DNA from 2 places in the Marinobacter sp. BSs20148 genome. Region 2 is predicted to be linked to the other one. Evidence: riboswitches for the same ligand, from Rfam matches in the RefSeq annotation. Region 2 holds a riboswitch; the other holds the start of a gene.

Region 1 (15,542 bases), 2.0 Mb from region 2:
GTAACGGGATCTTTCACCATCCCAGCCATGCGCAAGGCCGGCTTCCCCGGGCGATTCTCCGCTGGAGTGGAAGCCGTCGCTTCATCTGGGGGCCAGTTCATGCCTCCGGTTATGGGCTCCGCAGCTTTTATAATGGCGGAGTTTATTGGCATTCCCTATATTGAGATTGCTCAGGCAGCGATCATCCCTGCTATTTTATATTTTATTTCCGTTTTAGCCATGGTTCATTTTGAAGCTCGTCGACTGGGCTTAAAGCCAGAGGGTGGCAGTGAATCAGCTTTACGGGTAATCAAACAACGTGGCTATTTACTATTATCTGTCGTGGTTATGTTGGGCACCCTTTCATCGGGATATTCGCCGTCGTTGGCCGCTTTATATGCTCTAGGCACTCTCGTCGTAACCCAACTTTTATTTGAGCCTGCAATGCGATCAGAGTTCGTTGGCAATTGTCTCAAAGCCATGGACCAAGCCCCTCGTATCATTGGTCAGATCACCATAGCCAGTGCGATCGGCGGCATCATCGTTGGCGTCGTCACCCAGACCGGGCTAGGTCTCAGGATGAGCTCCATCGTGCTCGATTTTTCTCAGGGCTACCTACCGCTGTTACTGGTACTCACCATGCTCTGCGGTATCATCCTGGGCATGGGCATGCCAACCCCAGCCGCTTATATCATTCTTGCAGTCTTGTTGGCTCCCGGGTTGGTTGAGGTCGGCGTTCCGCTCCTGGCTGCACACCTTTTCGTTATGTATTGCGCCGGAATATCGGCGATAACGCCACCGGTCGCTCTAGCCTCTTATGCAGCGGCTGCTATTGCCAATGCAGATCCTTGGAACACTAGTCTCACAGCGCTTCGCCTCGGTCTGGCCAGTTTTATTATTCCTTACATGTTTGTGTTCGGGCCGGCGATTCTTGGTATAGGTGACACCTCGCAAATGATCTTCGATAGCCTTGCAGCTCTGGTCGGCGTGTTGGCACTGGCAGCGGCGCTTATTGGCTGGTTCCTCATCGTCTTGAACTCGCTGATACGACTGGTTCTTCTGTCAGGGGCCATTCTATTAATCATGCCGGGGCTGACCGGAGATATTACAGGTGCCATCCTGATTACCGGCGCAGTGGCCTATTGCTGGAATAAAGCGCGTCAAGCAGAAGCCCTGAATATTCAGCAAATACAAGGCTAATCCTCAGAGGGTTGTGCGCGATGCGCATGGCCCTTAACTTTTCAACAGCTGACATAAAGTATCGTGGCTAACACATGGAAAGCATTATGATTTCAAGAATAGAATTGCCAGAGGTGTCAGGATTAACGCCGGAGCAGAACGGGATCTATGAGTCGATTAAAAGCTCGCGAGGGAATTTAGACGGGCCCTTTTTAGCTTGGTTACACAGCCCAAAAATGGCTAGCTCCGCCGAACAGCTAGGCGCATTCTGTCGTTATGGGACACTTTTGTCTTTGCAAGAATCCGAGCTTTTGATCCTATGTGTCGCCGCGCACCATCATTGTGATGGCGAACAAAAGATACATGAGCCTATTGCGCTTCAGTCTGGTGTTTCAGACGCCAACATTGAATTAATCCGGAACCATAAGGCGCCTAGCTTTGATAATCATCGCATGACTCTGCTGAGTGGCCTTGCGACTGAACTCCTTCAAACTAATCGCATCAATGAGGCTTTGTTCGTCGAAGCGAAAAAAGTGCTGGGACATCAGACACTGGTTGAGGCGGTTGGGGTGATTGGCTACTACGCCTTAGTTGCGCACACCCTCAATGCTTTTGAAATGGGCATCGCTACCTGAATCATTCTTCTAGCATTGTTGGAAAAGCCAAAATGCTCTTTAATTTTTTATTCCACCCAGGTTTAGTCGGTGGTCATGCGAACATAATCGCGACTTACAAGACTCATTTAGCCTGATTGCGTAAACCGCTCAAGGTTGCCACCCATTCCACCTGAAGGCTGCCACCCATCGGAGCTGAGCGACGCGGAGATTTCTTTGTTACTCCTAAGTTGTGGTACCCGTCAACTTTGCTTGTCGTTTTCGCATGGATTCAGCCCTGAGATTGATCTGGTACTCGTTTTAAACCAGGCGATCCTAAATGGCATCTTCCAGTAGATCGTTCTGGTTCTTTGTACTCAGTTTCATAGGCATTGGTCTTGCGTGTGAAGTTGCCACTCATCGATGTCGAATTTCTTTACACCCTGCAAGCCTACCGCGACCAAAAAAATTCCAGCACGTAAGATGGCTTGAAAGAAGGCAAGTCCTTGTTAGTTGAATTTTTCTCTTGCTTATGAGTCTTTGCTATAAATTGCTAAAACCAAACCTTGGTCGAGCTGGCCTGCAAGACATTAAGAATGCATGCGCTGGGTACAGTATTTCGAATACACTTCATCGCGATTTGTCGATTTTTTTTACAACTTATTTAAACTCCAAACTTATACTCCATGCAAGACATTGTTTTACCGTACTTATTATATTTGGTCTGTTATTTGCATGTAATCATAATTGTTAAGCTCAGTCGGTCGTCGTGAAATAGATCGGGTATAGAACTTATAATTTTATACTCTAATTATAAAAATTTGAGTGTGAGGTTAAATTAACATGAATAAATTGAATTTGCTGTTGTTGTCATTGTCTTTAGGTATGGTTGCCACTACGGCAAGCGCTGGTATTGTTACCCTTTACGATCAGGACTTTGAAAATCCCAATGGATTCGTTAACGGCTTTGGTTCTGGATACGATGACCTTTCCTAGCAACAGGTAAATGATCTATATGGTGGTCAGCAAGGTCTAACATTTGCACAGGCTAATACGGTTGAAACGGCGTTTTTGACTGGAACAGAAGCTTTTAATACCGGATATAAAGACCCATCAGTTACTGGTGGCAATTACGCTATTGGAATGTTGTCCAGCGTTAACAATGATTTGCTCGGAATGTCTTTCGGTTTCAGTCTTGGTACAAATGACTTTTTCAACCTTGGCATTGACGTTTCGAGTTTGGGCCTCTCTGGAGGCTCTGGAGCTCCATTTTCAGATGGAAGCGCGCCTGAATTCAAGTTCACTCTTTACAGTGACAAGGGTCTAGATGGGCTTGGATCGGGGTCTATCTTGGGTCAGTATTTCCTTACCGGCACTGCCTCAGCCCTAAACACGCTTGATTGGACACGGGGTCTATTCTCGTTCGATGCGAGTGGTGATAACGATGGTAATGTCACGTTACAAATTGATCTGCTATCGGGTGGATATGCAGTTTTGGACAACATCTTGATTACCTCATCTGATACGCCTACTGTTTCTGTTCCTGAGCCTTCAACCATCGCGCTACTTGGACTGGGACTTCTTGGTTTGGGTTTTGCACGACGCAAAAAAGTACTTGGCTGAATTTGAACAAATTTAGTTAGTGTCTAAGCCATCTCAACTGAGATGGCTTTTTTATGACTGGAAAGCAGCATTGGGCTGTAAAAAGTCGATTTTCCTTGATGGTTCGAACTACCCTTCTCGTTTTGCCCTGTGTAGCGTTTTCTTCTGCGAGTCCTCTTTGCGAAGGTAAACTCGGCCCACTTGAGCGCGAGCTGACAAAGCAGGCAGGCTGTTAGCTTAACTAGCGCAGGTGTAATATCTCTATCTCAACAATAGGCAATAAAGAGCCACGAAATGATTCAAAAGACACTTGTTTCAACCGATGACGTTCGCGACCGTTTTTCAAAGGCTATGTCGGCGATGTATCAAGCAGAAGTACCTCAGTACGGCACCCTGCTTGAGCTCGTGGAATGCGTAAATCAAGAAACGCTTAACCAACAACCTGAGCTTTACCGCCGTTTGGAAGCGCAGGGTGAACTTGCACGCCTTAGCGTCGAACGCCACGGAGCAATTCGTGTGGGCACAGCGGCTGAGCTGTCTATGTTGCGACGCTTGTTTGCCGTTATGGGGATGTATCCTGTCGGTTATTACGATCTTTCTGAAGCGGGTGTACCGGTTCATTCAACCGCTTTTAGGCCCATCAACGATGATGCGCTATCCAAAAATCCGTTCCGTATTTTTACTTCTCTGCTGCGCTTGGAGTTAATTGCAAATGAAGTGCTTCGCCAGCGTACACAAGCCATTTTAGCAACGCGCGATATTTTTACATCCAAAGTACGGGAACTGATCGAGTGCTATGAGTCGCAGGGTGGCCTATCCAACGAGGAAACGGATCAATTTGTAAAAGAAGCCCTTGAAACATTCCGCTGGCATCAAAATGCCACTGTCGACTTAGATACCTATCACGCGTTATGCGACGAACACCGCTTGATTGCCGACGTCGTCTGCTTCCGTGGGCCGCACATCAATCACCTAACACCGCGCACATTAGATATCGATGAAGTTCAGCGCCGCATGCCTGATGTGGGTATGAATCCGAAAGCAGTCATCGAAGGGCCACCACGTCGTGAACGGCCTATTTTGCTTCGCCAAACCAGCTTTAAAGCGCTGGAGGAGTCGATCCGTTTTGCCGGTGAAGCGCAGGGTACCCACACCGCTCGCTTCGGTGAAGTTGAACAGCGAGGGGTGGCTCTCACGCCAAAAGGGCGCGCACTGTATGACCAGCTTCTCAATGACGGCCGAAAGCAAGCGGCAGGACTCGATAACGATGCGCACCAGGCGGTTATGAATGGCGTATTTGCGGCGTTTCCCGACAGCGATCAGGCGATGCGTCGTGAGGGGTTGGCCTACTTCCACTATTATCTGAGTGCCACTGGGCAAACCGCCAAGGACTGTACCGACGAAGATACGGAGGCCTTGATTGCGCAAGGGCTGATTGAAGTGCAGCCGATTACCTATGAAGACTTTTTGCCAGTGAGCGCGGCGGGTATTTTCCAGTCAAACCTTGGGGGCGCGCAAAGTGAGGCTTATGCAGGTAGCGCGAATCGTAATTCCTTTGAAGAGGCTCTTGGTGCTCAGGTAACCGATGAGCTATCTCTTTACGCCGAACGAGAAAGGGCCTCGAAAGCTAAGGTGATAGCAAGCTTACAAGGCTAAGAATTTGGTTGAAGATTTTTTGCTTTATAAATACTGCGATGGTGTTACGACCATGCAGCTTGAGCAATTGCTCAAATTAAACTTGAACGATCACTCAAATTCAGTTATAGTTATTCCCGTTAAACCTACTTGCAAAATTAACGCCTTATTTTGAGCGATCACTCAAATTTGACGGCAACGTTTTACTCGATGTGAGTCATATCACGTTTACCTTTACCGCAAGGAGTCATTCCATGACCAACTTTACTCTTCACGACAAAGAAAGCGCCCCACAAGCAAGCCAGAATTTGCTCGACAACTCCATCAAAGCTTTCGGTATGGTTCCAGGCCTTCACGCGGTTATGGCAGAAGCACCAGGCTTACTTGAAGGTTATCAGCGGCTTCACCAGCTCTTTCTGGATAGCAGTTTCGACGACGAAGAAACTACCGTGGTGTGGCAGACCATCAACGTCGAACATGCTTGCCATTACTGCGTGCCCGCGCATACCGGCATCGCCAAAAGTATGAATGTTGATGACGCCATCACTGAAGCTCTGCGTAACGAAACACCGTTACCGACAGACCGGCTGGAAACACTGCGCGACTTCACCCTCGCCGTTGTGCGCGGCCGCGGCAACGTGGATGACAGTGCCGTGGACGCATTTCTGGAAGCTGGTTTCACCAAGCGCCAGATTTTTGAGGTCGTTCTTGGCACCGCACAGAAGGTAATGAGCAACTACACAAATCACCTTGCCGACACGCCGATAGACAAGCCGTTCCAGAAGTTTGAGTGGCACAAAGCTGACTAACATGCACAGCAAGTCGGAGGCGGTTCTCATTGCCCGCCTTGACTTGTCGCTGCTGTATTGACCGCATTATCTATTTTTGAAAGAAGGCCAGGCTCATGTCGAACAGAAATCAATATGAACCACCACAGGTTTGGACTTGGGACGCCGAAAGCGGCGGAACATGGGCCAGTGTTAATCGCCCCATAGCCGGCGCTACGCATGAGGCGACGCTGCCGCGTGGAAAGCACCCGTTGCAGATTTATTCGATGGGAACACCCAACGGCCAGAAGGTCACCATTATGGCCGAAGAGCTGCTGGCCATCGGTGAAACCGGCGCCGAATACGATGCTCACCTGATTCAGATTGGCGAAGGCGGCCAGTTTTCATCCGGCTTTGTCGACGTAAATCCAAACTCGAAAATCCCGGCTCTATTTGATACGGGAAGTGGCAGTCGAGTTTTTGAAAGCGGTGCCATCCTTTTTTATCTGGCTGAGACGTTCGGACACTTTCTTCCAAAGGACACGGCTGCACGCACCGAAGTACTGAACTGGCTGTTCTGGCTACAAGGTTCAGCGCCTTATCTGGGCGGCGGATTCGGGCACTTTTACGCCTATGCTCCCGAGAAGTTTGAATACCCGATCAATCGCTTCACGATGGAAGTGAAACGCCAACTGGACGTGCTTGATCGGGAACTAGCCGAGCACCATTTTCTCGGCGGCAACGAGTATTCCATTGCCGACATAGCCACTTGGCCATGGTATGGCAACCTGGCGCTGGGAGAGGCCTACGGTGCGGGTGAATTCCTGCAGGTCGAAAGCTACAAGAACCTGCGCCGCTGGGCACAAGAGATCTTTGAGCGCCCCGCTGTCAAACGCGGCCGCAAAGTGAACCGGACTTGGGGTGAGCCTTCAGAGCAACTGCACGAGCGGCATGATGCCTCGGATTTTGATTTGAAAACCCAAGATAAACTGGCATCTTCAACAGTTTGAACTGCCCATTCAGCACATGCTCTGACACTGACACTGACACTGTCGATGTCGGAGGTGCGAACGTTCCAGCCGTGACCTTGGGGCACATCTGCGATCAGACCACTCAGTAAGTACCGAAGGCCCAAGCAGTGCTTGAGCTTTGTCTCCTGTTACAGCGTGATCAGTCCAAAATCCGCAGGCCTGGAATATCCAACGGCTGAGTTAACGCTGATCTGATCCATTAAAGCCCGCCCGCCAAAGGAGAATTGGCTGTTGTAATCAGTGGGATTTATCGGTTTCCTGTCGTAGATTCCTCCTGGCTCATACAATTGCAAGTAGAAACGAAGATTAACAATATCCCCAAAACTCCCATTGGATACGTCGAATCTACCGACACCGTTACTCACGCCGGCAGGCCCTCGATTCAGCTCCAGCGCCCGCATCATCGTGGAAGCCACTTGGTTGGCCTGATATTCGACATCTGCTACCGAGAACGCCTCTTTAAAAACCGTGCGCTCTTCAATTGTAAGAGCATCGCTGCCTTCCTAGAATTCCAATGCGCCGTTTGACACCGAAAACCCTAAGTCTATTTCCTGCAGATCGAGTGATAGAGACTCCACTGCCAAGTCATAAGCACGCTTGATCTCAGCTGACGCCCGTGGCGACACCAGTGGACAACGCCAGCAACATCTCATCCAACCTGGCATTGGTCGCTTCATAATTTTATTGCAACATCTTGTATATATTATTAATAACAAAGCCACTGGTATTCTGAAGGTTATCTTTCGCTCCAAATATTAGCGTTTATCTGTAACACCGTCATTACGCAGTGCTTCCAGGGACAGTGCCATATCCTCAGCAAGAGCATGAACGGCCGCACTGTCAACGTCACGATGGGCAAAAGCGCGTAACCCCATTACTTCTGCCTGCAAGCGCCGTCCAAGGCGAACGGGGTCGAGCCGGGCGTCCAGTTCCCCGATCTGCTGGGCCATATCGAAACGGTCAATAAAGCGTTCTTCCATACCTGCTAACAGACCTTCGGTTTTGCGCCAGGCTGCCTGCTCTCGCTCGCCCAGCTCCAACAGGCTTTTGACCAGCATGCAGGCTCGACTTGGTAATTCCCGATCGCGAAGGCCACCTAGCCCGCGCAAATAAGCGGCAAGCCCCGCTAATGGTGATGGGTAAGCGTGTAAGGTGCGTTCGAACTCGGCCAGCCCCAAGCGAGCATAGCGTTCCAGAGACTCCTGAAACAGCCCATCCTTGCTGCCAAAGGTGGCATAGATACTACCCGGCCGCATGTCGAGCGCTTTCTCCAGGTCCTTCAACGAGGTGGCATGAAAGCCCTTTTGCCAGAACAGCTGAAGAGCCCGTTCTAGAGAGTCTTGGCGGTTGTGAATCGTCGCACGAGCCATGGTTAATTCCAGATTTTTGAGGCAAACATAGGGCGCCAGTAAATATTTTGAGTAATCGCTCAACTCTATATTGAACAATCACTCAAGTACAGCTGCATCCCATTAAATTCGCAATAGCACGCAGCATCAGTTGTAGGCGTTTGCACAGTGGAAGTTTTTAAGCATTGTCGCTAAAAGTTAGTGTGCCACCGAATTTGAGACGGTCTCCGATGCAGCTGTAAAGTATTAACATGCCATTGCATGTTGGTATAGTTTTTGGATTCCGGTATCGTCCTTATGAGACTTAGCCTGTTATACTCGTCTTTCTCAACGGGGTGCCTCCAACAGGCTGAGACCATACCCGCGGAACCTGCCCCAGATAATGCTGGCGAAGGAATTGAGCTTTAATCGGCCGAAAACCGCGTGTGGTGCCCTAAAACCGAGTTTTGAGGTTTAACCACCATGGCGTATTCGCTGCTACAACGCATTGCTCAAAATAGTCACACTGCCCTACTCCTTGCTAAAACTCGGACCGTTTTAGGGCTCTTTATTCTCATTTTTACCAATTTATCCAGCGCGACCGAAAACCCCAACTTGACGGTATACACTCACCCCTCGTTCGCAGCGGAATGGGGGCCAGGGCCGGCGGTAAAAACGGCGTTTGAACAGCGCTGTGACTGCCAACTTAATTATGTGGTGCTCGACAGCGGCGGAGACATTTTGCAGCGACTGAGGTTAGAAGGCGCCAGCAGCTCAGCCGACCTGGTGTTGGGCCTGGACACCGGCACCATGGAACTGGCTCGCTCCACTGGGCTATTGGCGCCGCACAATGTAAATCTGGACGCTCTCGATTTACCCATCCTCTGGCAAGACCCAGTGTTCGTACCCTACGACTGGGGCCACTTCGCGTTTGTTTACGACACCGAGCAGTTGGCCAACCCGCCAAAAAGCCTGGCTGAGCTGATTGCAGCACCAGACGATCTGAAGATCATCATTCAAGACCCGCGCACCAGCACCCCCGGCCTAGGCCTTTTGCTTTGGATGCGCCACGTTTACGGCGACGATGCCGGGGCCAAGTGGGAGCAGCTGCAGAAAAAAATCCTAACCACCACAAAAAGCTGGAGTGACGGCTATTTTTCATTGTTTATGAACGGTGAAGCGCCAATGATTCTGTCTTACAGCACCTCACCGGCCTACCACATGGCCATCGAAAAGACCGAACGCTACCAGGCAGCAGAATTCAGTGAAGGTCACTACCTGCAAGTGGAAGTGGCGGCGGTGGTTGCCAGTTCGCCACATCAAGCGCTGGCAAGAGAATTTTTGGATTTCATGCTAAGCGCCGACTTTCAGCGCCATATTCCGCTGAAGAACGTCATGTACCCGGCCATTGATTTGGGCGCCGAACTGCCCGATGTTTTTAACCGCCTGATACAACCGTCCCGCACCCTGTTTTTTGATCCGGCCGAAGTGGCACAGCACCGGCGCGAATGGGTCGATGAGTGGCTGGAAGCCATGACGCGCTAGCGGACTGGCTAATGCAAAATCCGCTGAGCTTTTGTAACGCCCATCGCGCGCCGCTGAGCCACCCCGGCTTGCAGTTGGCACCTGGTCTGCTGATTGTTCTAACTATTATCACACTGACGGCCACAGGCGTGGTCGCCCTACTGTGGCAGGCACCGGCGCTGAACCCGGAAGAGCTCTGGCACAGCCGTTATCTGCGCAACGTGGTTGTTTTTACCATTTGGCAGGCGCTGCTGTCTGTGCTTATCAGCACGCTGCTTGCCATTCCCGTTGCCCGGGCGCTGGCGCGGCAACCGCAGTTTCCCGGCCGCGGCCTTCTACTCCGGCTGATGGAGCTCAGCCTGGTAATGCCTTCCATTGTTGTGGTTTCTGGTCTGGTCAACGTTTACGGCCGCCAGGGTTGGTTGACCGGGGTTGTGAGTGACTTTATACCGGCGCTGCAGTGGAATCTGTACGGTTTGAACGGCATTGTACTGGCCCATGTATTTTTTAACGCCCCGCTGATTGCACGCATTCTACTGCAAGCGCTGGAGGCCACGCCGCAGAGCCAAAAGCGCCTGGCTAGCCAGATGGGGCTGCGCGGTTTTGTAGTGTGGCGGGTTCTGGACTGGCCGGCCATGAAACCGGTGTTGCCCGGATTGCTGGCGCTGGTGTTTACCCTGTGTTTTACCAGTTTTGCCATCGTAATGACTCTGGGCGGCGGACCAAATGCAACCACATTGGAAGTGGCTATTTACCAGGCCCTGCGCTTTGAATTCGATTTTGGCCGCGCTGCCTTGCTTGCGCTGGTGCAGCTGAGTATTTGTGGGGGCCTGTGGTGGCTGGTTATGCGCCTGGGTGAGCCCACCAGAGTGTTATCGGAACGACGCTTCAGCCAACCGCCGCCGCGGCGCGATAATCGCGGACTAGCACGATTTTGCGATGGCGCACTGGTACTGGCCTTCGCCATTTTCCTTCTGCTGCCACTGCTGGCCATTGTCACCCGCGGCTATCCAGGGCTGGCCACGCTGCCCATGCTTGACCCACAAACACCGCTGTTCCGTGCCACCGTGAAAAGCCTGGCGATTGCCCTGCCCGCTGGCCTGTTAGCGGTCATCGCCACTCTGGCCATTGTTGCAGCCGGGCAATTCCCCAAGGCAAAAATGGTCACTCACAGCGCCGGCTACTTGCCGTTGATAGTGCCACCGCTGGTATTGGGAACCGGTCTGTTTCTGCTGTTTCGCCCTAGCCTGGGCGCAGCCGGCCAAGGAATGCTTCTGGTAGCGCTGATTAACGCCATGATGGCGCTGCCCTTCATTCTTCAGCTGGTTCGTGGGCCGCTGGCAAGCCTGGACCAGCCAAGCCGACAGCTGGCTGACCAACTGGGTATTCTGGGTTGGTATCGCTGGCGCTGGTTGCACTGGCCGCGGCTCAAGCGGCCGTTAGCGTTGGCGCTGGCCTACGGAGTTGGCCTTTCTCTGGGAGATTTTGGGGTGATTGCACTGTTTGGTTCACCTGGTGCACCCACACTTCCGGTGCTGCTGTACCAGCAGCTCGGCAGCTATCACCTGGTTGCAGCAGCGGCCACCGGGCTTTGGCTTATTCTACTGTTGTTGATGATATTCAGCCTGGCTCATGTTCTTACCCGCGCCGCCCGCTTACGCCCATTCGCCCGACCGCAGAACGTATCCGTTATGGACATTCACCATGCTTGATGTTTCCGGTTTAGGTTTTCACTACCCGACTTCACCCGACCAACATGGGCCGAAGTGGCAGTTTGATTTTACGCTGGCACCCGGCGAATGCCTTGCTATTCATGGCGTCAGTGGTTCTGGCAAATCCACCCTGCTCAATCTGCTCGCCGGGTTTCTGCAAGCAAGTGGCGGCTCTATTCGCTGGCGTCAGCAGGAATTGACGCCATTGCCACCTTGGGAGCGCCCGATCACCAGCGTGTTTCAGGAGCACAATCTGTTTGAGCACCTGAACGTTGCAGATAACATTGGTCTTGGCCTTCATCCGGGATTAAAGCTGTCGGGCGCACAAAAGATAAAAATTGCTGCTGCTCTGGAGCGCGTGGGCCTGGCCGGCATGGGCAAGCGCCGCCCGGCGCAACTGTCCGGCGGTCAGCGTCAGCGGGTGGCCTTGCTGCGAGCACTGCTTCGCGGCCAGCCCCTGTTACTATTGGACGAACCCCTGACAGGGCTCGATTCAGACGCTCGTCATATTTTGCACGGCCTGTTGCTGGAACAAAAACGCGACGGTGTGGCGATGATATTGGCCAGCCACGATGCTGGTGACCGCCAGGTACTGGCGGATAATGTGTGGAGTCTTTAAGCTGCTATCCATTAGTTATTATCCTGGGAGTTTGGTAACAACGTGACCCGTGCTGACATGTCGGATTACTCACAACCTGGTCAGAGCGCCTCTGGCGAGCTGCTGATTGACGGCGACCAAATAAGCGCCTGTGGCGACTGGACCCTGCCCTACTACCACGCCCTCTACTCATCCGTTACCGCAGCTGGCCAAGACTCCGACCGCTATCGAACACTTAACCTGCAAACGTTGGGGCGTATAGACACCGCCGGTGCGGCACTGCTGGCTGAACTTGTCGGGCCCCATAACCTGGAGCAGTGGCTAGCGGATAACCCGCAAGCGGTTAGTCGTGAAACCGCCGCGCTTTTAAGTGCAGTCGCAACCGCCATGGCCGATCAACAGCCACTGCCAGCCCCACCCGGCTTTACGCTGTCTGGTTTGGTACGCGATGTCGGCGCCTGGGTAACTGAGTTGTACCAGCTCGTTGTTACCCTTGTTGGCTTTATTGGCCAGATTATTGCGGCCCTGGCGTGGACAACACTGCACCCACGGCGCTGGCGCATGACGGCTTTTGTTGCTGCAGTTCAAGACACCGGGCTGAATGCGGTACCCATTGTAGCCCTGCTCACCTTTCTGGTAGGTGCTGTTATCGCTTTCCTCGGGGCCACCGTATTGGCAGATTTTGGCGCCACCATTTACACCGTTAACTTGGTGGCTTTTTCATTCCTGCGGGAGTTTGGCGTTTTATTGGCGGCTATCCTGTTGGCTGGCCGCACAGCCAGTTCTTTCACCGCCCAGATCGGCGCTATGAAAGTAAATGAGGAATTGGACGCGCTGCGCACGCTGGGCCTCAGCCCCATCGAAATGCTGGTGTTGCCGAGGGTGCTTGCAATGATGGTCAGCCTGCCGTTGCTGACATTTGTAGGGATGATATCTGGCATGGTGGGTGGCGCCCTGGTGTGTGCGATGACGCTGGACATCACTCCGACACAATTCATATCGATTGTGTCTCAGGATGTCGCGTTGAAGCACTTTTTGGTGGGTTTGTCGAAGGCACCCATATTCGCTTTTCTAATTGCAGCCGTGGCTTGCCTTGAGGGTTTCAAAGTCAGCGGCAGCGCCCAGTCAGTAGGCGTACACACCACATCCAGCGTAGTGCAGTCGATTTTTATGGTTATTCTGTTCGACTCCATCGCGGCGCTGTTTTTTATGGAGATGGGCTGGTAAATGACACAAAAAACGGATGGAGAAAACCGATCCCAAACGTCGATTATTCAGGTGCGAAACTTGGAAAACCGCTTTGGCAGTCACGTTGTTCACCAACAACTTGATTTGGACCTGTTTCGCGGTGAAATTCTGGGAGTGGTCGGCGGATCTGGTACCGGCAAGTCGGTTTTGCTGCGCAGCATCGTTGGTTTAGTCAAGCCGTCAGGCGGCGACATTCGGGTATTTGGCAAAGATTTGCTCGCACTACCTGCTCGTCAACGCTCGCTTACTGAACAGCGCTTTGGCGTACTGTTTCAGAAAGGCGCGCTGTTTACCTCGCTTAATCTTCAGGAAAACATTGCCCTGCCGCTGATCGAGCATCGCAAACTGCCGCGACACGAAGCCGAACATCTTGCACGCATGAAACTGGCACTGACCGGTTTATCGGTAAAAGCGGCTACCCAGTATCCGTCGGAGTTATCCGGCGGCATGATCAAGCGCGCAGCACTGGCAAGAGCGCTGGCTCTGGATCCGGAAGTCCTGTTTCTGGACGAGCCCACCGCCGGGCTAGACCCAATCGGCGCAGGCGCCTTTGATCAACTGATTGTTACCCTGCGTGATGCACTGGGTTTAACCGTGTTTCTGGTGACCCATGATCTGGATACGCTCTACAACAGTTGTGACCGGGTGGCGGTACTGTCGCAGAAAAAAGTTCTGGTAGCCGATCGTTTGCAGAAAGTTGTCGAAAATCCCGACCCGTGGATTCAGGAGTATTTCCTTGGGCCACGGGGCCGGGCCGCCAGCTACGCAGTTCAAACTAACCAAGCATCGCAAGCACCCCATTCCCAGCAGGAGTCATCATAATGGAACCCAGAGCCCATCACTTCCTGATTGGGATGTTTACGATTATTACGGCGGCCGCCGCTCTAGTGTTCGCTTTGTGGCTTGGCAAAACCAGTAATGAGCGGGAATGGGCCTGGTATGAGGTAGCGTTTGATTACACAGTCGGTGGCCTTTCTGAAGGCAATCCGGTTCTTTACAACGGCGTCAATGTCGGCGACGTCGTCTCTTTGCGTTTGGTGCTAGAAAATCCTGGGGAAGTTCGAGTGCTGGTGCGCGTCGATGAGACCATTCCGATGCATGAAAACACCCGGGCCAGCCTGGTACTGGCGAACATCACCGGCAGTATGAGCATCGAGTTCAGCGGCGGCAGCCAGAACAGCCCGTTATTAATAGGTAGCCGTGAGAACCCCCCGATTATTCACGCCCAGCGCTCCGGGCTCAGCGGCCTGCTGGACAACAGTCAGATACTGATGGACAAAGCCGACCAACTGCTTAGTAACGCCAACCAGTTATTTTCTAATGACAATATCGAACAGGTGTCTGCCATTTTGAGCAATACCCGTGAGGCCAGTGAAACGCTGGTGCGCAAGAGTGCCGCTCTGGACGAGCTGTTTGCAAATCTGAATCAGGCCAGCGCAAATGCCAGCCAGGCCGCCGCCCAAATAGCCGACGTGTCCGGCACCGCCGATGCGCTGTTGCGTAACGAGGGCCGCTCGGCGCTGCGCTCGATGGACCGTGCCCTGGGTAATTTTGACGCCGTCATGCAGCGGCTGGATACCCTCACCTCCGACAACGCCGGCGCACTCGATGCAGGGCTGCAGGGCATGGGCGAGCTGGCACCGGTTCTGCGGCAATTGCATAACACACTTAATAACCTGAACCGTTTTACCCGCCGGCTGGATGAAAACCCGGCAGGGACACTCTGGGGCGTAGACACTATCAAGGAATTGCCACAATGATTCGCTACTCGAAGAATTTTGTACCGGGTACCCTCTGCGCACTGGTGATGACCGGTTGCACCATTTTTCCGGTTCCTGAAACACCACGGGTAATGGATTTCGCGCCCGCGCCTTTAACCATGAGCCGCGCTGGTGACCAGCAGCCGTACAGTCTTCGTGTAGATACACCGGTGGCATCAGAGCCCATCAACAGCACTCGTATTCTGGCAAAACCCGAGGCTACAGAATTCCGCATATACGGTGGCGTGCGTTGGCGCGACACAGCGCCCGTTGTGATGCGCGATACGATGACGGCGGCATTGCGCAAAAGTCAGGGTTTTAAGCGGGTAATTACGGACGCCAGCCCGGCCGAAGCCGATCTGACCATGGTCACCGAGTTGCTGGCTTTTCAAAGCCAACCCGGCGCTAATCACAGCGATGTAGTCATTCAGCTATACAGCGAAATCATGGTAAATCGAAGTCGCAGAACGGCGTGTTCACAAATTTTCGATATTAAAACAAGCGCCGCCAGTAATCGTTTGGACGACATCATTATTGCATTTGATGTCGCCGGCCAACGCCTGATGAGTCAGCTTGCGCTCTGGGC
Region 2 (15,542 bases):
CTTATTGTTTGACGTGAAGCTGGCCGCCGGAGAGAAGCGTAGCAGGCGGCAGACCCGCGATTATAGGAGGGTCGCTCGGCGCGACGCAAAAAAAACTGCTGCGTGCCAGCGGTTACGTCTATGTCGCCTTGAGACTTCACCTCATTGCACACTATGCTTGTAAGCAGAACCAACCCAATGCTGCTCTTATTAAACGTAGCTCAACACAACCAGGAGTAATTGCTATGTCATCGCTTTCACAACCCCATCGTCGCGGTGGCAAGTGGCCTGTACTGTGCGCCTGGCTGGCAGTCACCGCACTAATTGCCGCCGGTGCGCTAATGACGACGTCCGGGACAGCATTTCGCATGGAATGGATTGCCCTGGGCGATGCCTTTAGCTGGCTGCGAATGGGCGCGCAGCTGGCTGCGGTAGCCGCCATACTGGGCATAGTGAGCCTCTTGGTTGCCGGTCTGTGCAAGCGCTGGGGTGCGGCTTTGACCGGAGCAGTGGTCGCCGTGGTGGCAGTTACGATGATTGCGATGCCGGTACAAATGCAGCAGCGGGCACAAACGGTACCGCCTATTCACGACATTACCACTGACATGGACAATCCTCCGGCGTTCGTGGCCCTGGCCAACGCCCGTGAAGCTGCGCCCAACGCTGTGGATTATCCCGGCATTGAGACCGCGCGCCAACAACGGGCTTCTTACCCCATGTTGCAGCCCGTCACACTGGCGGTACCCATGGCGCGAGTGCAAACAGCGGTACGGGATCTGATTGCTGCCCGCGACTGGCAACTGGCCGAGGCTAGCCCAACAACCCTTGAAGCAACAGCCATCACTCTTGAAGCGACAGCCTCTACCCGCTGGTTCGGTTTTAAAGACGATGTGGTGATTCGCCTGACCGACACCAGCGACGGCGTGCGTGTAGACATGCGCTCCGCCTCACGCCTGGGTAAAAGCGATTTGGGCACGAATGCCGAACGAATACAGGATTTCCTGGAAGATCTACAACGCGCGGTACGCTGATGATACTACCGCACATAAAAGGCCAACCCATGGGTTCCCGTTTGTTCACGGCACCATTTTTTGCGCTTGTTATAGGTGTTGCGCTGCTGTGCCTTGCGGCCACCGCAACCCAGGCCCAGGGGTTGTCGCTGCCAGCAATTCCGGGGCTGCCCGGATCGAGCCAGGAAGAACAGAAAAAAACGGCTTCTGCAGAAGAATTGAGCCAGTCACTTGAAATTACCATTCAGGCCCTGCAAGACGACAGCAGCCGCGAAGACCTGATCAAACAGCTGCGAACTCTGCAACAGGGCCTGCAGGCGCAAGCCATTGAAGATCAGCGAAACTCGCCCACTCAGCAGGGCCTGCTGGGGGCGCTGGCGGAATTTTTTGATGATCTTACACGCTCTGGCGGTGCTGCTGGTGAGTCACTGGGGCGCTGGAAAGTCAATTTTGATAACGCGCTGAGCGCCAGCAAGGGACTTATAGCCGCTGCCTCATTCAAGGTGGTGGCAGAAACCGCCATCGGGCTGGCACTGGGGGCGGCGCTTTTGTACAGCCTGTCGCGCCTGGCCCGAGTGCTGTTTATTCGCCGCGACTGGCCGCTGGAAATGCCCCGGCGCGCTAAGCCGTGGATGCTGATGGCGCATTTTGCACGCCGGATAATCCCCTGGATTCTGACACTGGTTGGCCTGTTCCTGCTGCTGGGTCTGCGCATGCTGGCCATTTCAGACACCGCGCAAAGCACCGTTCTTGTGCTGGCTTATATCAGCCTGTGCGGCCGCCTTTTGACATCATTATTCGATGTCATGATTTCGGTTTTTTCCAGCGGCCACCGAACCGCCGCTGTTGCTATTTTACATAAGCGTACGCTGTTTCCACTGTTCATTATCGGTGCCATGTTCGCTTTGGAAGACGCTCTCGGATCGGCAGAGCTGGTGTCGCAGCTCGGCGCCGATCTGGCCTCTACTCTGGCACTGGTGTTCAGCATGTTTGGTGCCCTGCTGGCAATCTTCGTGATTATCCGCAACCGCCGCCCGATCACCCATCTGATACGCAACCAGCCTTATAACCAGCGCAAGAATCAAGGCGTATGGCGGGAACTCGTCGGCCTGCTGGCACGGCTCTGGCATATTCCGTTGTTGCTGGCGATTGGCGCCTCTATGGTGGCTGTTTTTGCCAAAGGCGGTTCAGGCGATGCGGCCCTGGGCAAGGCGCTTATTGTTTCACTGGTATTGATTGTCACCTTGGCAGCGCAGGGCGTTGTCGGCATTCAGAAAAGCAGCTCCCGCCACAAGTCCCTGAGCACCTTCAGCCGGCGCCTGGTGAAATTCGGCTATCGCCTATTACAAATTGCGTTATGGCTGGCATTCTTTGAAATAGCACTGCAAGTATGGGATCTGTCCCTGCTAGGGCTGGCCGACAAGCCATCCCTCAGTGCTGGCCTGGCAGACAGCCTGTTTGCGCTGACGGTTACGGGGCTGGTCGCCAGCTTAACCTGGACCTTTGCCGATGAGCTTCTGGAGCGTGCTGTACGCCGTGGCGACCGCAAAAAACGCCTTAGGGCAGCGCGCGCCCAAACCATCGTTCCCATTCTCCGCACCACCATTTTGATCATCATTGTTGTGGTGGCCTTTCTCGTCAGCCTTTCCATTGTCGGGGTAGACGTTACGCCGCTGCTGGCCGGTGCCGGTATTATCGGTCTGGCGGTCGGTTTTGGTGCCCAGACGCTGGTACAGGATTTAATCACCGGGCTGTTTATTGTGGTGGAAGATTCAATGTCGGTGGGCGACTTCGTAGAAATCAACGGTTTTATGGGCACGGTAGAAGGCTTCAATCTACGCACCGTGAGGCTGCGGGACCTGGAAGCGGTGGTACACCACATTACCTTCAGCAAAATCAGCTCGATTCACAATATGTCACGGCAGTTTGGCATTGCGCTGATAAAGATCCGGGTACCGCCGGACCTGCCTATTGATGACGCCATCAAACTGATGACTGACACCGCAGAAGAACTGCGTGCGGATCCCGCCATGCGCTGGCTGATCTGGTCGCCCCTTGAAATGCAGGGTATTCACGCGTTTGAAGACGGTTGTCCGGTTTTGCGCATGCGTATGCGCACCAAACCAGAGTACCAGTGGGATGTGTCACGAGCCTTCAATCTATTGCTAAAACGACGTATGGAAGACCTGTATCTGGACGTGGCTGCACCGCGCATAAGCGTACAAATGGAGGCCGAAGGCGGCGCTCGTGCGCCGGGTCGCGGAGGTAAAGCAGTCAATATGGAAAATCAGAATTAACCCAGCAGACATTAAAAACCAGACTCTGCGAACAAAACAAAGCCTGGCAACAGTCAACGCTGCATCTTAAAATCGAGGTGTTAGGCGCCGGCGATGCGCCCGACCAGCGGTGATGACGGATCTGCCAGTTGGCGGCGGGGCATGCGTCCGGCAAGAAATGCTTCACGCCCGGCTTGCACCGCCAGTCGCATGGCACGGGCCATGGCAATAGGGTTTGGCGAATGAGCAATGGCCGAGTTCAACAATACTGCATCACACCCCAGTTCCATCGCCATAGCAGCCTCGTGAGCGGCACCAATACCGGCATCCACCAACACGGGCACGCTCGCGCGCTCGACAATCAGACGAATGTTGTGGGGGTTTTGAATACCAAGGCCAGAGCCAATCAACGAGCCCAGGGGCATTATCGCGCAGCAGCCGATCTTCTCCAGCTCCAGCGCAACAATGGGGTCGTCGCTGGTGTACACCATCACGTCAAAGCCATCACGAATTAGCACTTCGGCCGCTTTTAGAGTTTCCACCACATTCGGATAAAGAGTGGCGTCATCGCCCAGCACTTCCAGCTTGACCAGATTGTGGCCATCCAGCAGCTCGCGGGCCAGCTTACAGGTACGCACCGCAGAACGGGCATCGTAACAGCCGGCGGTATTAGGCAGCAGCGTGTAGCGGTTTGGTGGCAGAAAATCCAGCAGGTTGGGTTCGTCGGGGTTCTGACCAATGCTGGTGCGGCGCACGGCAAACGTTACGACCTCGGCACCGCTTTCGTAAAGTGCCCGCGCGGTTTCATCGTAGTCTTTGTAGCGGCCAGTGCCTACCATAAGGCGCGATGTGAACTGCCGCCCTGCGATCACCAATGGTTTGTCCAAGGTTTGTTCTGTCATATTGTGTTCCTGTTTGTGTGGGTACCGACTTGCACAAGCGGAGACTGTTGCAAGTGTTTGTACCGTGATTTGATATTGGGCAGTAAAAATAGCGTTTCAGCGATGATCAGGCCTGGCCAACCCTAAATGTTCGCGCAAAGTGCTGCCCTGATATTCAGTACGAAACAGCCCGCGACCTTGCAGCACCGGCACCACCTGCTCGATAAAGTCTTCGATGCCACCGGGCAGCGATGGCGGCATCAAGTTAAACCCGTCGGCGCCCTCGTTGCGGAACCAGTGCTCCATCTTGTCCGCAATCTGCCGTGGCGTGCCAACCATAGTGCAGTGGCCACCCCCCGCCGCCAGCCGGCCCAACAGCTGGCGCAGAGTCGGCTGTTCCGTTTCGATAATGCGTAAAATGGTGCTGTAACGACCCTGTGGCCCGCTAAACTCCTCCAATGGCGGAAGTGTTGGCACGGGTGCGTCCAAATCCCAGCTCGAACAGTCCTGGCCGATAAACATGGCCAGCTGACGCAAAGACGCATCGACAGGTAACAACTCATCAAGCTCACGCTGCTTGGCTTTTGCTTCCGCCTCGGTGGGTGCCACATAAGTGACCAAGCCAGGCAGAATCGGCACGTAAACCTCGCGGCCAGCGGCTTTTACCCGCTGTTTGATATCGCGGTAATAGTTTTGCGCCGCTGGTAAATCATAGGCAACTGCATAAATCGCCTCGGCGCATCTGGCCGCCAGCTCCCGCCCAGGCTCTGACGCGCCGGCCTGAAACAGCACCGGATGCCCCTGTACCGGGCGCGGTACGTTCAACGGTCCGTCTACCCGAAAAAACTCACCCTGGTGGTTTATCGGACGCACCTTGGCGGGATCGGCGTAATGGCCCTGGCGATCAAACCGCAAAGCGTCATCGGCCCAGGAGTCCCACAATCCCAATACCGCCTGCACAAACTCGTCGGCGCGGCGGTAACGCTCGGCGTGGCCGGGCATAGCTTCATAACCGTGGTTGCGGGCTTCTACATCAAACATCGAAGTAACTACATTCCAACCAATGCGGCCGCCAGAGATATGATCCAGCGACGCGACAAGACGCGCAGCATGAAACGGTGTGTAAAACGTGCTGGATACGGTGCTGATAAACCCGATCTTTTCTGTCGCCCGACTCATGACTGCCATGGCCGTTAGCGGTTCCAGGTAAAACCAGCTGCCATCTGACACATTGCCCGCCGAATTGCTGTCGGCGAAAAATACGGCGTCTAGTTTCCCGCGTTCGGCGGTTTGCGCCAAGCGCTCGTAATAGCGAATGTCTCCCAACTGCTCCACCGCCGACTGCGGGTGGCGCCAGGCTGCCCGATGATGGCCGCAGCCCATCAAAAAAAGATTTATGTGCATCATCCGTTGATGTGCATCTGGAGCCGTCATCAGTTTTTCACCAACCCACCGTCTACCACCAGGTTCTGCCCGGTGACCGAGCGCGACCAGGGTGACGCAAAAAATAAAGTGGCATCGGCAAACTCTGCCGGCGTAGTCACCCGCCGCAACGGTGTGCTGGCTGCGATGAAATCAAACACCGCCTCGGGCGTAGCAGCCGATGCGTCCGTGGTGCGCAGCAGGCCACCCGACACCATATTGACGGTGATGTTGTCTGGGCCCAGATCCTGAGACAAGGTACGGGTAAGTGACAGCAAAGCCGCTTTACCCGCAGTGTAATCGTGGTACGGCACCACCGGGTTCTGGAACAGGTTGGTTCCCACATTCACAATGCGACCAAAACCCACTTCACGCATACCAGCCAGTGCCGCCTGAGTGGTGTTCAGCGCACCGCCCACCACGCCGGCAAACTGCTGGTTCAGATTCTCCCAGGTCAGCTGCTCCGCGTTCGGGCGAGCATCGCCGTTGAATGAGAAATCCGGTAAGGCATTATTGATGACCGTGGTCACCGGAAACCCGAAATGCTGCCGCGCCTGGGCAAACATCGCCTGTACAGCGGCGCGGTCGGTCACATCAGCCTTCACCGCAAGCGCACGCACCGGTTCTTCGGCGGCCAGTTTGTGCGCCGCTTCGGCGCTGTTGCGATAGTTGATGACCACACTGGCGCCTTCGCGCAAAAACGCACGCACCAGATGTTCCCCCAAACCGCGGGCAGCACCGGTTATCAAAACCAGTTGTTGATCAAGACGGATGGATTTATGCATAGACACCTCATGGCTGAGGCGAAGGTATGAATGGACAGATTTGGTACCAGCGCACCTTCTGACATCCCTTCGCCAGTGTGAACTGGATCAGGTTCAACGGGTGTGCTCTCAGCCCTGCAAAGCAGGACACCCCGTGTCGAGCCCAAACCATAGCATAACGAATGCGCGAATATGCAGGCCAAACCGCCACAAACTAGCTGCAATTGACAAGTACGAGCAGACTTCCTACTCTACTGACATTCCTGGGGGCGCCATTGCGATGGCTGAGACTCCGCACTTTGTGCGGTAACCCTTCGAACCTGATCCGGGTAATGCCGGCGAAGGGAAGGATAAAGCCTGCTTTACGCTTGCCTGTGCGCTCCTTTCTTTCCCTGCGGTTTGTCCCGGTTGTCCCAGTCGTTCGCCACCTTTGGCGATGACACTCCCGTCTGCCACGGCAAGGAAGTTTTACCAATGCTAAGCACCTCTACCGCCCTTGTGTGGCTTGTTTTATTTGCTGCACTTTTTGCCATACCCGGCCTGATTTACGCCCGCCACAAGCAAGACAAATTGGACGATTTTCTGGTGGCCCGCAACAGCCAGAGCAGCTCCGCTACCCTGCTGACACTGCTGGCGACCACCATGGGCACCTGGATTCTTTTTGGCCCGGCGCAAGCCGCCACCTGGGGTGGTATTGGTGCCGTTACCGGTTATGCGCTGGGTGCCCTGGCGCCGCGGCTGATCATGATTCCCTTGGGTAAACGCATTCGCACACTGATGCCCGAAGGCCACACCCTCACCGAATTTGTGCTCGGCCGCTATGGCCGTGTTATGTACGGATTCGTGCTGGTGATCATGGTTTTCTATCTCTTTATCAGCCTGACAGCGGGCCTGACGGCCATTGCCAAAATGGTGTCTTTGTTGGCGCCAGTTCCTCTTTGGCTAACCGCCAGCATCGTCATGGGCGCCACCCTGCTGTACACCCTGTACGGCGGCCTACGGGTCACTATTTTTACCGACCGGGTACAAATGCTGGTGATTTTGCCATTCCTGGCGCTATTGATTGGTTTTGGCTGGCAGGCCACCGGGGGTTTGGCTCCGGCGCTGCAAGGCTTGCAGGAAAAAGCTCCGCATCTGCTGGACCCGCTGGACATCAACGGCCTAAAATCCGGCCTGACTTTTTTCCTGGCGGTGGTGCTGACCGGATTATTTTATCAGGGCGCCTGGCAGCGCATTTTCGCCGCCCGCGATAACAAGGTTATCCGCAACGGTTTTATTATCAGCGGTCTGCTGAGCTTCCCCATCATTTTCATCATGGGCTTATTCGGGCTGGCGTTTGTCGGTTTGGGCTTGCCGGGGGACGGCTCGGTGGCGCTGTTTAGCGTGCTACTGGCGGATGTGCCCGTGTGGTTTGCGATTGGCCTGCTACCCTTCGGGCTGGCACTGATTATGAGCAGCGCAGACTCCACCATCAGCGGGCTGACCAGCATCATGGTCATAGACCTGCGCAGACTGCTGCCCAAGTTGGGCAACCATAGTCTGCTGTCGCTATCGCGTTGGCTGATTGTGTTGTTGTCGATACCAGTGTTGTTCGTGGCGGCCCAAGGCTACAGCGTGCTTTACCTGTTTCTGCTGGCCGACCTGTTGTGCTGCGCCGCCGCTTTCCCGGTATTTTTCGGCTTCTACAACGCCCGTTACCAAAGCTACAACGCCGCGATTAGCACGTTTGCCGGCCTAGCTACCGGGTTGATGCTGTTTCCCGCACCGGGGGCGCCGCTCACCTATTTGCTGGAATCTTTCCTGCTGGCAACCTTTGTACCGATTGCGGTGTCGTTATTGTTGCTGCTACTGCCAAAGGGCAAGCTCTTTAATTTCTCTGTGCTGGCGCAGCGGGTCAAAGAACTGGAGGGGTAATGCCAGGGGTTTAGCGCTGTTTGTACTGAGTTGGGCAATAACCCCGGCTTATGTCCGGGCTTCTCAACTTCAGGTGTTTTGTTGAGCGGCCCGACACCCGCGCCCGCCACAGTCTGAAGCTACCTGGCTTCAGTGACTTGCGCATAAACCGGATAACCTCGGGTTCTGACATGCCGTACAGTTGCTGAATGGCTTCGAAAGGCGTTCGGTCTTCCCAGGCCATCTCAATAACCCGGGACTCGTCGGATGGACTCATGGCTTTTGCTCTAACAGAACAGAATTGTTCAAAGCGTTACGTGCTACTAAGGCTTTTGGATGCAGGCTGGCAGAGCATCACTCAATGTCCACCGGAATTACGATAGGAACCAACACTTCATTCCGGCGCAAAAACCAGGGCATAAAGGGCGGATTGTAGCGCGCCCAAACCGGCTCGCCAATCGCGCGAAAGCCGTTTTCATTGATCCACGCGTCTAGCTTATTCTTGTGGTTCTGGTAACCCTTTTCACTCCAGGTGCCTGAATAGCGCACCACAGCCATGCGCTGCCTGGGAACCTGACGTAACGTTATTTTGGGGTCTTTGGGCTGCGGCAGCGTCTCCATTGTATAAGACGCGGGCATCATAAAGCTTACGACCCAGCTGTCGTTTTCCCGCTTCTGACCGACCGGCGACGTCATATCAATCTTTTCGCTTTCAGCTTCCTGCGCGACCGGTGAGGTCATTTCAATTGTCTGCTGGGACGCATTGTCACCGGAGATGTATTTGAATAAGCGGCCGAAGGCCTTGTCACCGGCGTTAGAAAACTTTCCGTCTACGATGGTCTCGGCCAGGATGTGTGGCTCGTAATCGCGCACCTCAAAGCTCTGATCCTTGAGTACAACGGTGTATTCGGCTTCTTCTGTCGCCATAACGTTGCCAACTCCGAGAATTGCCACAATCATCACCCAAACTGTCTGCTTCAGGTGAGTCATTAGCGCCCACCCCCAAAAGGTCTCTGGAGATCCATAGAAACACCTCACTTTTTGTGTACTCTTGAAGTCTGGCATGGAAGACAGAAAGACGCCATGTCCAAACTTTTGAGCCTTCATACGTGGCAATATCCGGGAATTACTGCCACGCTTTTAATTGTGGAAGGAAATGGCTCCACGTTTGAATGTGGATAGGGAGAAACACTATGTATCGCAAAATTCTCGTGCCCGTCGACCTGTCACGTACGGCGCAAATGTCAAAGGCGCTCAACACGGCAATCGACATCGCCAAGCACTATAACGCCAAACTCTGCTACATCGCGGTCACCAACACGAATCCGTCCGCCGCTGCACACAATCCGGAAGAACTGGCCAAAAAGCTCAACACTTTTGCCCAAGAGCAGGGAAAATTACACGGCGTCGCTACCGACAGCAAAGTGATCTCGACGGCAGATACCGCCGTGGAACTGGATGACCGATTGCTGGAATCCATCAAAGAAACCGGTGCAGACCTGGTCATCATGGCGTCACACTCGCCTGGCACCGGCGATCGCTTGCACATTCTCCACTCGAATGGTGCAAACATCGTCAGACACAGTAACGTGTCGGTTTTCGTTGTGCGTGAGGATTAATCTTGTGCGGCGCCGGGGCCCGAGACCTTAATCCTGTCGTTTCGAATGTAAAAGTCTCCGTTGATCGTCAAAGCCAGAGGCTGTCCACTTAGCGGAGCCTCTTCGGGCAAGCTTCTTTGGGCATGCACGTGCAAATGCGGCTCTGAACTATTGCCGGAATTACCCATCTCCCCAAGCTTGTCGCCAATTTCCAGACTGTTTCCGGCCCGAACCTGAACGCTGCCCTGGCGCAAATGCGCTAACACCACAAAGAAATCACCGCAATCAACAGCGACGTAATTGCCTACTATATTCTCAGGGTCTATTTCAGGAACCTGCATGTCCTGAATACCATCCACAATTCTGGTGACTTCCCCCTTACAAGGTGCTAACACCGCTGTTCCGAAGGTGACATAACGAGCTGGGTCAGCGGGTTGCCAGCCTTCTACATGACGGCCAAATGGCGTAATCCGTACAATGTCGAGCGCGCGGCTCTGGCCCCGCCAGGGCCGGAATCGCTCTACCGATTTGTCCAGTGTATGCAGGTGAATATTGACCAGCCTGCCTGAGCCCCCTTGCGCCACCAGATAGTCGCCCGCGCCGAAAGGCGGTGCAATATTCACGGTGTCTACCGGCGGGAGTTCACGGCCCAGCCACGCCAGATAACCCATATAACCGCCGATCGAGCCGAACCCGGCTACTATAAGCACCAGCGTCGTTGGCCCGGCTGACGCTTGCCAAAATCCGTTGCCCAGGAGGCGGCCTCGCACAAGATGCCAAGCTGTAATCAACAGGAACACAACGGCGTAAACATACGGTATCCAGAAAGGCGGCATAGTCCATAAAGCCGCGAGCCCTATCCCCAGAATAACAGCGCCAACTGAAATAGCCTGAAGCCCAAAGGCCAGAAAGCCAGCTGCCGGAAACCGTGCAAACCAAAATAGCAGCAGCACCGGAAGAAGAATCTGAGTAACCATGACCATCCAAGACATTAATCGGGGTTCCTTAATTTAAGCCGCAATACTGATAGGGAATACACACAAAGAATTCTTACAAAGAGCGCTCATAACCAAAGCCACTACCACGCCAGCCAGATGACATGCTTAGCACCCTTTCCGGGGCGATGGGCACGCACCGTCACCGGCTCAACAGACAGCCCGGCACGCTTGATCCGTTCGGTAAAAGTGGGGTCTTGCCCTGCCGACCAGTAAGCCAGAATGCCTTCGGACGTTAGCGCGGCCTGAGCGGCGGCAATACCGGCGGCGGTGTACAACCAATCATTTTCCTTACGGGTCATTCCTTCGGGACCGTTGTCGATATCCAGCAAAATGGCGTCATAGTGGCCCGGGGAGTCTTTGATCAGCTGCACCACGTCGCCGACGTGCACTTTTGTTCTGGGATCCTTTAAGGGATAACCCGCCGCAAGGCCCAGTGGCCCGCGATTCCATTCAACGACGTCCGGCACCAACTCAGCCACGGTTACTTCAGCCTTACCACCCAGCGTGCCCAGGGCCGCTGCCAGCGTAAAGCCCATGCCCAAACCGCCAATTAGTACGCGTGGTGCGGGGTGATCGGCAATCCGCTCGCAAGCGAGCGTTGCCAAGGCATCTTCGGAGCCGTGAAGGCGGCTGTTCATCAGTTCGCCGGACTTGCCGGCAATTTTGATCGAAAACTCATCATTGCGCTGGAGCAGACGCAGCTCCGTGCCTTTGCCCGGAATGGTGGCGGTACCCAGCAGTTCAAAACGGGCCATAAAAACCTCAAAAGTCGTCAACACACCGGCAAAGGATTCGCCGCAATATTCAGGCGCAATACTCTACCACGCCCTTCTCTCCACTATGCCCTTCTCGCTAACACGCTGTTCCTTTCACCCCACCCTCTATCACCGTCTTCCTTCTACCAGGGCAACTGCTCGCCGTTGCTGTGCCAGAAGGTTCCGGAATTCTCCAGATTGAGCCCTTCAATCAGCGCAACCAACCCTTTCGCAGAGTCTTCTGGCGTAATCAGCCCGCCAAAATTCACCATGCGAGTTTTCACATAGCCCGGGTGAAGCTGGGCGACGGCGATACCGTGGGGTTTCAAGTCTATCGCCAGAGATTTCGCAAGCGCGTTCAATGCGGCTTTGGAGGCACGGTAGCCGTAGCGACCGCCAGAGTCGTTATCAGCAATCGACCCCATGCGGCTGGTGATATTCGCGATCTTGCCACCGGAAGAAATTTGCGGGAACAGGGCTTCGGCGATTCGCAACGGTGCGTAGGCATTGACCTCCATCTGGGTACGCAGGGAGTCAAAATCGATGCTGCCCAGTACTTCATCCTGCAACAGACCCGCGTTGTTAATCAGTACGTCGATTTGAACGCCCTGCAAGCCGGCCATCAGCCTTTCCACACCGGCGTCGGTTGTAACATCCACACCAACAACAACCTTGGCAGCTACTTCCGTAAGCTCGGTCGACGTTTCACGACACACGCCAATCACCTCACAACCCTTTGCAGCAAAGAGCCGGGCTAGCTCCAGGCCTATTCCGCGGTTCGCACCGGTGATGACCACTACTCGTTTATTCGACATAACAACACCTCATAGATGAATAGGATAAGATGGCAAAACCGCTCTCCAGACAGGACACAGCCACATTGTCTTCGCCATTTGTATTCGCCGTGTTTGCTCTGGCGCTTATCGCTTTCGCGATATTTTACCTGTTTTTCTACCGCAACTGGCGGCGACAACGTGAACTGCAACAGCCTTTTCCGAAAGCCTGGCGCAAGTTGCTGCGGGCCCATATGCCACTCTATCAAAAACTCCCCCCGCCCTTGAAAAAACAGCTGGAAAAATACGTTCAGCTTTTTCTTTCCGAAAAGGCCTTCTACGGCTGCGCCGACTTTCATGTGGACGAGCGGGTAAAAATTACCATTGCCGGCCACGCCTGCCTGCTTATTCTGGCCCGCCCCTACGCTTCTTATGACGATGTTCGCAGCATTCTGGTGTACCCGAATGCGTATCGCGTTCAAACAGCACAGAGTGATGGCATCGTGGTTAGTGTTCAAGATCAAGTTCGAGCGGGCGAAACGTCTAACCGGGGGCAAATCGTGTTGGCGTGGTCTGAATGCGAAGAAGGCGCGATGAATTCAGATGGCCCGCACAACGTTATTCTTCATGAGTTCGCCCACCAACTGGACTACCTGGACGGCACTGCAGACGGTGCGCCGCCACTAAGCGGCGAGCAAGCCCAAGTGTGGCAAAAAACGATGACCAAAGCGTATGAGAACCTGCGATCCAGCTTGCGGCATCATCAGAAAAGCTGGCTAGACCCTTACGGCGCCACCGAGCCTGCCGAATTTTTTGCGGTGCTTACAGAGGCTTTTTTTCAGCAGCCAAAACATCTGAAAGCCGAACAACCGGACGTTTACGAAGCACTGCGCGGTTTTTATCGACTGGACCCCATAGACTTCAGCCGCCACGAAGGTTGAATCGCCTCCTGCCTTTCACTGTAGAATGCCACAACGTATTTCACTCGTTAGCGATAATGCAAAAGAGCGTCACCATGATTGATTTTCGCAGTGACACTGTTACCCGCCCTACCCGGGAAATGCGCGAGGCCATGGCCTACGCGGAAGTTGGTGACGATGTTTACGGTGAAGACCCAACAGTGAACAACCTGCAAGCCAGCGCAGCCAAGCGGCTCGGCTTCGAATCTGCCCTGTTTACGGCCAGCGGCACCCAGGCCAACCTGCTGGCGATTATGAGCCACTGCGGTCGCGGCGACGAATACCTGTGCGGCCAGTCAGCGCACAACTACCGCTACGAAGGCGGTGGCGCTGCCGTGCTTGGAAGCGTGCAACCTCAGCCCATCGAGAATGAGCCCGACGGCAGCATCGACCTCGACAAGGCCCGCGCAGCGATAAAGCCCGGTGACTTTCATTTCGCCATAACGCGCCTGTTATCGCTAGAAAACACCATCGGCGGCAAGGTGCTATCACTGGACTACCAGCGCCAGGCTCGCGCCTTTTGCGATGACCACCGGTTGCAGCTTCATCTGGACGGAGCCCGGGTATTTAACGCAGCGGTAAAATCAGACTGTGATGTAACGGACATAACCAAACACTACGATTCCGTCAGCGTTTGCCTGTCGAAGGGATTGGGCGCCCCAGTGGGGTCACTGTTGTTGGGTTCAACGGCTTTTATTGAGCGTGCAACACGCCTGCGCAAAATGCTCGGCGGCGGCATGCGCCAGGCAGGAATACTGGCAGCGGCCGGGCGCATCGCCCTTGAGCAAGGGCCACTGCGACTGCAAAAAGACCATGAAAACGCCCGCTACCTGAGTACCGGGCTTGCCGCAATTTCAGAGCTGGAAATTGACCCGAGCCGCACCCAGACCAACATCGTTTACGCCCGCTGCCGCTCTGGCAAAGCCGCGGCGCTGCGCGATTATCTGGCGAGCCAAGGCATTCTTATCACCGCCGGTGAGCCTATTCGCTTCGTGACCCACCGAGACGTTGATAACAACGATGTAAAACAGCTAATAACTGCTATTCAGCGGTTTTATCGGCAGTAGCCTCAGCGGTCGACTGAGGGAGGTTGCCCCCCAACATATTTTCAACGACGGCCGCATTATAGAACGCTTCAATCTTTTGGATTTTGTCACCTAGAACACTAAACCAGACTGCCAGCCGGACATCGCCAATCGGTTCAAAATTGGTGCGGTAATCCAGGATTGCAAACACCTGCTCTTCCTCGGCGCTGAGCTGACGGAGAATCAGGGCTTTTTGAATGGCGACCATCCCGAATTGGTAGGCCATCAAATCATCCGGGTTCACGAAACGCATGTTTGGCCCAACATATTCAAATCCATCCGACACCAGCAAGGCCTTTGCCTCATCAAAACGCTGGGCTTGGATATCAGCAACGAACTGCGCCACGATGTCTTTTGGCTTCATCAATAGACTCCACTTCTAATACGGGAATGGTTTGAATGTCTAGGAACTTGGTAAGCTTTAACGCCACTATAAAAGGCGTTTTTTGTACATCAGGGCTTCGGGGTAAAGCGTAAAAGCCACCCCAAGGCGCATCAAAACAAGCAATGCTTTCTAATGAGTTTGACAAGAACTGCAGTGCCAACCAACGAACACATCAGTCCTCTTTCGGGGTAACCGGCTTCGGAGTAACCGGCTTCGGAGTAACCGGCTTCGGTCCTGCAGGAGCAATTTGCCCACTTTTGCCTTTAACGACATAATGAACCGCTCCGCCAGCCTTTAAAAAAGCCGCTGTTTGCTCTTCAATTGAGGCCGTTGTTACTGAATCTTTTGCGGGTTTTTTGCTCATAGTATTCTCTCGGTTAAATGTTGGTTTATCTGTTCATTTCAACAATGTCTAATCTTGCTGCACGATCTGGTTATGCGGCGTCTAACGGTGTGATTCGGTCAACTTCTTCCTTAACCGATAGCGCTGCAGTCCACAAATCAACAGCGCGCTGCGCATTCAGCCAAAACTCTGGAGAATTACCAAACAAACGCGCAAGCCGAAGTGCCATTTCAGGGCTGACCGCACGGCGCTCTCGCAGCAGTTCATTAACCGACTGGCGAGATACCCCCAAAGACTCAGCCAATCCAGCAACCGTTAGGTCGTAGTCTGGGATGAAGTCCTCTCTTAACATTTCACCAGGATGGGTCGGCTTGTGCTGCATGCTGCCAGTGTCAGGAATAGCCATCGTCATTACCTCTCC

The links. A riboswitch is a leader RNA that binds a small molecule or an ion and turns the genes downstream of it on or off. The one in region 2 is predicted to bind thiamine pyrophosphate.
Region 1: linked by a shared signal. The riboswitch ahead of thiB (thiamine ABC transporter substrate binding subunit) and the one ahead of MRBBS_RS17830 (sodium:solute symporter family protein) in region 2 are both predicted to bind thiamine pyrophosphate.

What each region holds. Positions count from the first base shown of each region.
Region 1 is NC_018268.1:1,924,656-1,940,197, reverse strand. It holds gene MRBBS_RS08785 (TRAP transporter permease) at 1-1,179, shown strand, start outside; gene MRBBS_RS08780 (carboxymuconolactone decarboxylase family protein) at 1,254-1,793, shown strand; gene MRBBS_RS19650 (hypothetical protein) at 2,595-2,747, shown strand; gene MRBBS_RS08775 (PEP-CTERM sorting domain-containing protein) at 2,823-3,374, shown strand; gene MRBBS_RS08770 (VOC family protein) at 3,648-5,009, shown strand; gene MRBBS_RS08765 (carboxymuconolactone decarboxylase family protein) at 5,243-5,797, shown strand; gene yghU (glutathione-dependent disulfide-bond oxidoreductase) at 5,893-6,765, shown strand; gene MRBBS_RS08750 (TetR/AcrR family transcriptional regulator) at 7,542-8,156, opposite strand; TPP riboswitch at 8,457-8,549, shown strand; gene thiB (thiamine ABC transporter substrate binding subunit) at 8,598-9,659, shown strand; gene thiP (thiamine/thiamine pyrophosphate ABC transporter permease) at 9,671-11,350, shown strand; gene MRBBS_RS08735 (ATP-binding cassette domain-containing protein) at 11,343-11,969, shown strand; gene MRBBS_RS08730 (MlaE family ABC transporter permease) at 12,027-13,175, shown strand; gene MRBBS_RS08725 (ABC transporter ATP-binding protein) at 13,176-14,018, shown strand; gene MRBBS_RS08720 (MlaD family protein) at 14,018-14,956, shown strand; gene MRBBS_RS08715 (ABC-type transport auxiliary lipoprotein family protein) at 14,953-15,542, shown strand, end outside.
Region 2 is NC_018268.1:3,897,010-3,912,551, forward strand. It holds gene MRBBS_RS17805 (DUF1499 domain-containing protein) at 225-1,010, shown strand; gene MRBBS_RS17810 (mechanosensitive ion channel family protein) at 1,010-3,286, shown strand; gene MRBBS_RS17815 (thiazole synthase) at 3,367-4,167, opposite strand; gene MRBBS_RS17820 (LLM class flavin-dependent oxidoreductase) at 4,264-5,580, opposite strand; gene MRBBS_RS17825 (3-oxoacyl-ACP reductase) at 5,580-6,353, opposite strand; TPP riboswitch at 6,401-6,497, opposite strand; TPP riboswitch at 6,588-6,696, shown strand; gene MRBBS_RS17830 (sodium:solute symporter family protein) at 6,807-8,246, shown strand; gene MRBBS_RS17835 (TIGR03643 family protein) at 8,257-8,502, opposite strand; gene MRBBS_RS17840 (SOUL family heme-binding protein) at 8,580-9,215, opposite strand; gene MRBBS_RS17845 (universal stress protein) at 9,419-9,844, shown strand; gene MRBBS_RS17850 (M23 family metallopeptidase) at 9,841-10,815, opposite strand; gene MRBBS_RS17855 (hypothetical protein) at 10,902-11,576, opposite strand; gene MRBBS_RS17860 (SDR family oxidoreductase) at 11,720-12,391, opposite strand; gene MRBBS_RS17865 (zinc-dependent peptidase) at 12,457-13,290, shown strand; gene ltaE (low-specificity L-threonine aldolase) at 13,365-14,375, shown strand; gene MRBBS_RS17875 (hypothetical protein) at 14,350-14,757, opposite strand; gene MRBBS_RS19265 (hypothetical protein) at 14,951-15,142, opposite strand; gene MRBBS_RS17880 (HigA family addiction module antitoxin) at 15,213-15,533, opposite strand.